Acidaminococcus fermentans DSM 20731: one gene and its partner. The protein of the gene in region 2 binds, or shares a complex with, the protein of the main gene of each other region. Links are inferred from orthologs where the notes say so. Each region holds a gene or a part of one and is shown on either strand. Other genes may lie near its edges.

Evidence for each region.
Region 1: the proteins of smc (region 2) and ACFER_RS06350 are in contact, whole or in part, in a crystal structure (PDB 3ZGX), measured with the Bacillus subtilis proteins. The link is inferred for Acidaminococcus fermentans DSM 20731 from one-to-one orthologs.

What each region holds. Positions count from the first base shown.
Region 1 is NC_013740.1:1,373,395-1,376,532, reverse strand. The notes cover bases 310-3,138. They hold ACFER_RS06350 (segregation and condensation protein A), read left to right. Parts: upstream 310-1,274; coding sequence 1,275-2,003; downstream 2,004-3,138. Other genes in these bases: ACFER_RS06340 (pseudouridine synthase), read left to right, coding at 2,551-3,138; scpB (SMC-Scp complex subunit ScpB), read left to right, coding at 1,981-2,529; ACFER_RS06355 (site-2 protease family protein), read left to right, coding at 630-1,256; codY (GTP-sensing pleiotropic transcriptional regulator CodY), read left to right, coding at 310-433. Outside these bases: more of codY, read left to right, coding at 1-309. UniProt on the Bacillus subtilis protein: Participates in chromosomal partition during cell division. May act via the formation of a condensin-like complex containing Smc and ScpB that pull DNA away from mid-cell into both cell halves.
Region 2 is NC_013740.1:1,663,102-1,667,555, reverse strand. What follows is about bases 229-4,373. They hold smc (chromosome segregation protein SMC), read left to right. Parts: upstream 229-609; coding sequence 610-4,173; downstream 4,174-4,373. Other genes in these bases: ftsY (signal recognition particle-docking protein FtsY), read left to right, coding at 4,170-4,373; pyrR (bifunctional pyr operon transcriptional regulator/uracil phosphoribosyltransferase PyrR), read left to right, coding at 229-597. In the rest of the region: ACFER_RS07665 (RluA family pseudouridine synthase), read left to right, coding at 1-30; more of pyrR, read left to right, coding at 46-228; more of ftsY, read left to right, coding at 4,374-4,454. UniProt on the Bacillus subtilis protein: Required for chromosome condensation and partitioning.

The DNA of each region.
Region 1 (3,138 bases), 290 kb from region 2 along the record:
CATTTTCGGCAACGGTGTCCGTCTGGGTACCCTGATCCTGGGCAAATTCAAGAAGGAATTCGTGGACAGCGACCTGCTGCTCAGCGAATATGCCGCCACTGTCATCGGTATGCAGCTGCTCCATGACAAGGCCATGCACATCGAAGAAGCCAGCCGGAAGAAGGCCATGGTCCAGATCGCCTTCTCCAACCTGAGCTACAGCGAACTGGAAGCCATCTCCGAAATCCTCAAGGCGCTGCCCGGGGACGAAGGACTGCTGGTGGCCAGCAAGATCGCCGACCAGGCCGGCATCACCCGGAGCGTCATCGTCAACGCCCTGCGGAAATTCGAAAGTGCCGGGGTACTGGAAACCGAATCCCTGGGGATGAAGGGGACCTATGTGCGGATCCTCAACGAATACCTCCGGGACGGGCTGAAGGAACACAAGAAATAAGAAGGAATTTTAGGGAAAGGGTCAGGCTGCAGGGGCAGTTTGACCCTTTTTCTCCTTTATGGTAGTATGATAGGGATATGGGGCTGCTGCTCTGGCAGCGGCCCCGTCAGCGGTCAGCTGTCAACGGTCAGCGGCCGAAGGAGGCCGGCCCAGCCGGCTTTGATAGAAGAAAACCTATGGAAAGGAAATTTTCCCTATGCTCAATCTGGATGCGTCTCTGGTCTACCGGATCCCGGCGCTGCTGTTTACCATCACCGTCCATGAATATGCCCACGGGGCCATGTCCGCCAGCCTGGGGGACCCCACTCCGGAAGGGGACGGACGGCTTACCATGAATCCCCTGGCCCATCTGGATCTGATCGGGTCCCTGATGCTGATCCTGGTGGGGTTCGGCTGGGCCAGGCCGGTGCGGGTGGATCCCCGGTACTATGCCAATCCCCGGAAGGGAATGCTGCAGGTGGCTTTCGCCGGTCCGGCCAGCAACCTGCTGGTCACCTTCCTGGCCATGTTCCTCCAGCTGTTCCTGCCCCGGTATTTCAACGCCGGCCGGGGAGTGCTGCTGTTCTTGAACTGGCTTATGCTTTATAATGTATGGTTTGCCTTTTTCAATCTGCTGCCCATTCCGCCCATGGATGGGTACAATGTGCTGCGGACCTGGCTGCCCCTGGACAAGAGCCTGGCCTATGAACGGCTGGTGGGGCCCTACAGCAATCTGCTGCTGATCGTCCTGTGTTTCACCGGCATCGTCAGTGTGGTGGTGTCGCCCCTGTCCACCCTGTTTCTCCAGCTGTGCCGGGGGATCCTGGCACTGTTCCTGTTCTGACCGGGAAGAAGGCAGCCTGTGTATCAAGTGAAACTGGCGGATTTCGAAGGGCCTCTGGACCTTCTGATCCATCTCATCGAAAAAGACAAGATCGACATCTACGATATTCCCATCGTTTCCGTGACGGAGCAGTATGTGGCCTATCTCAATGCCATGCAGGAATACAATCTGGATGTGGCCAGCGAATTCCTGCTGATGGCGGCCATGCTGCTCCAGATCAAATCCCGGATGCTGCTGCCCAAGCCCCCGGCGGAGGAAGGGGAAGAAGAGGCGGATCCCCGGCAGATGCTGGTGGACATGCTGGTGGAATACCGGAAGACCAAAAAGCTGGCCCAGGCCCTGCGGGAATGTCTCCAGCGGGCCAGTCTCCATACGGCCCGGTCTCCGGAACCCCAGGGCAGGGTGCTCCAAAAGGTGAAACGGTACGGGCTGGGGGATCTGCTCCGGGCCCTGGCGGGCCTTCTGCCCCGGCAGGAAGAGGGGGATACGGTGATCCCCCGACAGGAATTCCCCATCCAGGACCGGATGGAGGCCATCCGGGACGCCCTGCACAGCCGGAAGGGAAACCTGGACTTCCGGCAGCTGCTCCAGGACCGGAAAAACCACAGCGAGGTAATCGCCACCTTCCTGGCGGTGCTGGAACTGCTGCGGCTGAAGGAAATCGAACTGATCCAGGAGGAGCCCTTCGGACCCATGGTCCTGGAGCCCCGGAAGGAGGCAACCCATGAAACTCACCAAGACCGCTGAAATGGAAGCCCTGCTGTTTGCCAGCGGGGATCCCCTGACCCTGGAGCGGGCGGCAGGGGCCCTGTTCATCACCCAGGATGAGGCGGCCCGTCTTCTGGAAGAGCTCCAGCAGCAGTACCGGCAGGCGGACCGGGGCATCCAGCTGCGGAAAGTGGCCGGAGGCTGGCAGCTGGTGACCAAGAAGGAGGCCGCCGGGCTGGTCCGCCGGCTCCAGGAAAAACAGGAAGTGAAATTGTCCAACGCGGCCATGGAGACCCTGGCCATCGTGGCCTTCAAACAGCCGGTGACCAAAAGTGAAATGGAGGCCATCCGGGGGGTGAAAGTGGACGGGGTGCTCAGTACCCTGGTGGAACTGGACCTGGTGGGGGAAGTGGGCCGGAAGGAAGTGATCGGCCGCCCCATCCTGTACGGGACTACGGAAGAATTTTTGCGGGTGTTCGGACTGGATTCCCTGGAAGACCTGCCCCAGCTGCCGGATGAGGTGCTGGAAGGCCGCTTGGAAGGACCGGAACCCTTATTTGACTGACGGAAAGGAATTGCAGAACCAATGGAACAGACCAAGGAACGGCTGCAGAAAGTCATGGCAGCGGCCGGTGTGGCATCACGCCGGGAATGTGAAAAGATCATCCTGGCAGGACGGGTCCAGGTGAACGGGAAACCGGTGACCGAACTGGGCACCCGGGTGGGGAAGGCGGACCGGATCACCGTGGACGGGAAAGCCCTCCACCGGAAAAGCGCCCGGCACACCTATCTGCTGTACAAGCCCGGGGGGGTGGTGACCACCATGAAGGATCCCCAGGGCCGGCGGACAGTAGCGGACCTGATGGCCGGGCTCCATCAGCGGCTGTACCCGGTGGGGCGGCTGGATTACCTGACCGAAGGGCTGCTGCTGATGACCAACGACGGGGAACTGGCCCAGCATCTGACCCATCCCAGCCACCATGTAGACAAGACCTATGAAGTGGAAGTCCACGGCCGGGTGCCGGAAGAAAAACTGGATGTGCTGCGGCTGGGGGTGCCCCTGGAAGATGGGCTCACGGCGCCGGCGGTGGTCTATGTGAAGAAGTGGGATCCGGAAAAGAACCTGACCCGGTTCACGGTGACCATCCATGAGGGAAGGAACCGGCAGGTCCGG
Region 2 (4,454 bases):
ACCCGTCTGCGCCACGGGCAGTTCCATTGACAAGGAGGAAGTATCATGAGTATTTCTGTGAAGAAAAAAACCATTATGGATGCCGCTGCCATGCGCCGGGCCCTGGTCCGGATCTCCCACGAAATCGTGGAACGGAACAAAGGGGTGGAGAATGTGGCCCTGGTGGGCATCCGCACCCGGGGTGTGCCGCTGGCCAACCGGCTGGGGAAGGAAATCGAATCCATCGAAGGGGTGAAACTGCCGGTGGGCTCCCTGGACATCACCCTGTACCGGGACGACCTGTCCACCCTGGGCTACAACCCGGTGATCAGTGAAACGGACATCGATTTCGACCTGAACAGAAAAACCGTGATCCTGGTGGACGACGTGCTCTTTACCGGCCGGACCATCCGCAGCGCCCTGGATGCCCTGATCGACATGGGGCGGCCCAAAGCCATCCAGCTGGCGGTGATGGTAGACCGGGGCCACAAGGAACTGCCCATCCGGGCGGATTATGTGGGGAAGAACGTGCCCACCAGCAACAGTGAGACCGTGGATGTGGCCCTGGAGGAAATCGACGGCCACGATGAAGTGGCCCTGTCCGACATCCAGGGATAAGAAGGGACTGCCGTGCGTTTAAAAAGTTTCTCAGCCCATGGGTTCAAGTCCTTTGCGGATAAAGTGAATATCGACTTTGAGCCGGGGATCACGGCCATTGTGGGCCCCAACGGCAGCGGCAAAAGCAACATCTCCGATGCCATCCGCTGGGTGCTGGGGGAACAGAGCGTGAAATACCTCCGGGGCACCAAAATGGAAGATGTGATCTTCGCCGGCAGCAGCGGCCGACGGCCTATGGGCATGGCGGAAGTGGATCTGGTGTTCGACAACACGGATCACAGCCTTCCGGTGGATTTCGACGAGGTCTCTCTCCAGCGCCGGGTGTTCCGGAGCGGGGACAGCGAATACATCATCAACGGGAAGAACTGCCGGCTGAAGGATGTGGTGGCCCTGTTTGCGGATACCGGTCTGGGCCGGGGATCCCTTTCCATCATCGGCCAGAACAAGATCGACGAGATCCTCAACAGCCGTCCGGAAGACCGGCGGTCCATCTTCGAAGAGGCGGCGGGCATTGCCAAATACCGGCTGCGGAAGAAGGAAGCCCTGCGGAAACTGGATGACACCGCCGCCAACCTGCTGCGAATCCAGGATATCCAGAGCGAAATCGAAAACCAGCTGGTGCCCCTGGAAGCGGCGGCGGAAAAGGCCCGGCAGTACGGGGAAATCAGTGGCCGGCTCCGGCAGGTGAAGGTGACCCGGCTGCTGACCCAGCTGGGAGCCCTGGAAGGGGAAAAGACCCGGCTGAAGGAAAAGATCCGGTCCCTGGAAGGACAGCTGAAGGAACTGGCGGATCTGTCCGGAAAACTCACCGGCCAGGAAGAAGAACTGGAACAGAAGCTCCAGAATCAGGAAGACGCCTACAGCGCCTGCCAGGAAAAGATCATGGCCCGGGAAAAGGAAGCCGCCGGCTACCGGAGCCAGAAAGCAGTCCAGGAAGAACGGATCCAGCAGAGCCGGAACCGGATGGACCAGCTGGCCAAAGCCCGTACCGGCCTGGAGGAGGAACTGGCCCGGAGCCAGGAAAATCTGCGTCTGGTCACCGAGGAATACGACCGGCTGGAAGAAAACCAGTACCGGTCCCGGAACCTGCTGGAAAAGGCCGCCGCAGAAAAGGAAACCCTCACGGGCCTGGTGAAAGCCGGGGAAGAAAAACTCCAGGCCTATCAGGAGCAGGCTTTCGACAGCATGCGGACCCTGGTGATGACCCGGAACAAACTGGCGGGGATCCGCCAGGAACAGGAACGGCTCCACCGGCAGCAGGAACAGCTGAAGGAAAAGGTCCGGGAAGCGGAAGAAGGCCTGGAAGGTGTCACAGGGGCCCTCCAGGAGGAAAAAGACCGGCTGGAGACCCTGGAAGACCGGAAAAACCAGTTGGAAGAACAGGCCCTCCAACTGAACCGGGACCTGGAACAGAGCGTCCGGGCCTACCGGGAAAAGGAAGCCGGCCTGAATCAGAACCGGCGGACCCTGAACCAGAAAAAAGCCCGTCTCCAGGTGCTTTCCGCCATGGAACGGGAACATGAAGGGTTCAGCAAAGGGGTCCGGACCGTACTGAATGCCCGGGCAGCTTTCCGGCCGAAGATCTGCGGGGTGGTGGCAGAACTGTTTTCCGTGGAGGATGCCTATGTAACCGCCCTGGAAACGGCCCTGGGCGGTGCCCTCCAGAACATCATCACCCAGGATGCCCGGGCGGCCCAGGATGCCATCGCCTATCTGAAAAAAGTCCAGGGGGGACGGGCCACCTTCCTGCCCCTGGATACCCTCCGTCCCCGGGCCCTGGGAACCCGGGAAAAGGCGGCCCTGTCCTGCCCGGGGATCATCGGCATCGCCGGGGATCTGGTCCGGTGCGAAGAGGCCGTCCGGCCGGCGGTCCGGTTCCTCCTGGGCCAGGTGCTGGTGGCGGACAATCTGGACCATGCCATGGCGGCGGCCCGGAAAGCAGATATGCGGGTGCGGATCGTCACCCTGGAAGGGGATGTGGTCTACGCCGGCGGGTCCCTCAGCGGGGGCCAGAAACAGCAGGGGAAAAGCTTCCTGTCCCGGAAGCAGGAAATCCGCCATCTGACGGAAGAGACCCAGGCCCTGGAAAAGGCCGGGGAGACGCTCCGGCAGGAACTGGAAGACCTGGCGGAAAAAGGTCGGCGGGTGAAGGAAAAACGCCAGCAGGGAGTGGAAGCCCTCCAGAAAATCGAAGTGGAAAAGGCCGGGGCAGTGGCCCGGGTCCAGCAGGAAGAAACCCAGAAAAAACGCCAGCAGGAAAATCTGGAACTGCTGCTGGGGGAAAAGCGCCAGGGGGCGGAAAATTTCCTGGCCCTCCAGGCCCAGGCCAAAGAACTGGCTCCCCAGGTGGAAGCCATGGAAAATGCCGATGTGGAAGGGAAAAAAGCGGCCCAGGCCCTCAGTGACGGGCTGGTGGAACAGCGGACCCTGCTGGAAGGGGCCACCCGCCGGCACCAGGATGCCCTGATCGCCGTCAATGCGGGCCAGAGCCAGCTGGAAGCCCTGAACGCCCGGATCCAGTCTATCGACCAGCTGGGAGAAAAGACCCAGCAGGAAATCACCCGGGGAGAAGAAGAGACCCGGCAGCTGGAAACAACCATTGCCGGCTGTGAAAAGAACCGGGCCGCCCTGGAAAAGAAAATCGCCGGGCTGGAAGCGGAACTGGCCGGCAGCGACAGTGCCCGGCAGCAGTTCCTGGACGCCCGGGAAGCCCTGCTGGCACAGCGGCAGCAGCTGACCCAGCAGGGAGTGATCCTCCAGGGCCAGGAAGCCAGTATCCGGCAGAAACTCCACAACTGCGAAATGGACCAGGTGAAAAAGGCCGCAGAGGCCCAGCACAGCCGGCAGCAGCTCCAGGAAGCCTACGGGCTCACCGAGGAAACCGCCCGGCAGGAAGCCCTGGAAGGGGATCTGCCGGAAGGGGAACTGAAAAAACGGGAAGCCCAGGCCGCCCGGGAACTGGAAGAACTGGGACCGGTGAACCAGGCCGCCCAGGAAGAATACCAGGCAGCCCGGGAACGGTACGATTTTCTGAAGAAACAGTACCAGGACATGGTCCAGGCCCGGGAACAGCTGGAAACGGTGATCAGCGGCATCAACAGCGACATGACCCGCCGGTTCCGGGAAGCTTTTAAGCAGATCAACGGGTATTTCAGCGACTGTTATGAGAAGCTGTTCGGCGGGGGCCGGGCTCAGCTGCGGATCCAGGATGAGAAGAACCTGCTGGAATCGGGCATCGAGATCGAGGCCCAGCCGCCGGGGAAAAAGATGCGGAATTTGTCCCTGTTTTCCGGGGGAGAGCGGGCCCTGACGGTGATCGCCCTGCTGTTCGCCCTGCTGACCTATCAGCCGGCGCCCTTTGTGATCCTGGACGAAATCGATGCACCCCTGGATGAAACCAACATCGACCGATTTGCCCAATTCCTGAAAGCCTACGGACAGCAGACCCAATTCATCGTGATCACCCACCGGAAAGGGACCATGGAAGCCGCGGATGTGCTCCACGGGGTCACCATGGAAGAATCCGGGGTATCCCGGGTGCTGTCTGTGAAATTATCGGAGGTAGCCGAATCATGAGTTTTATGGAACAACTGAAAGACGGGCTCAGCAAGACCCGGAAAAACTTCACCGAACGGATGGAGGACCTGGTGGGAGCCAGCGTGGACCTGGACGAGGACTTCATGGATGAGATGGAGATGATCCTGGTGGCCGGGGACGTGGGGATCAAGACCACGGAAAAGATCATGGCCGCCCTGCGGAAGGCTGCTGCCACCCGGCAGATTAAATCGCCGGCGGAGGCCCTGCCCTTCCTGAAAAGCTACATTGCCGACCTGCTGAAGACCACCGGACCCCGGATG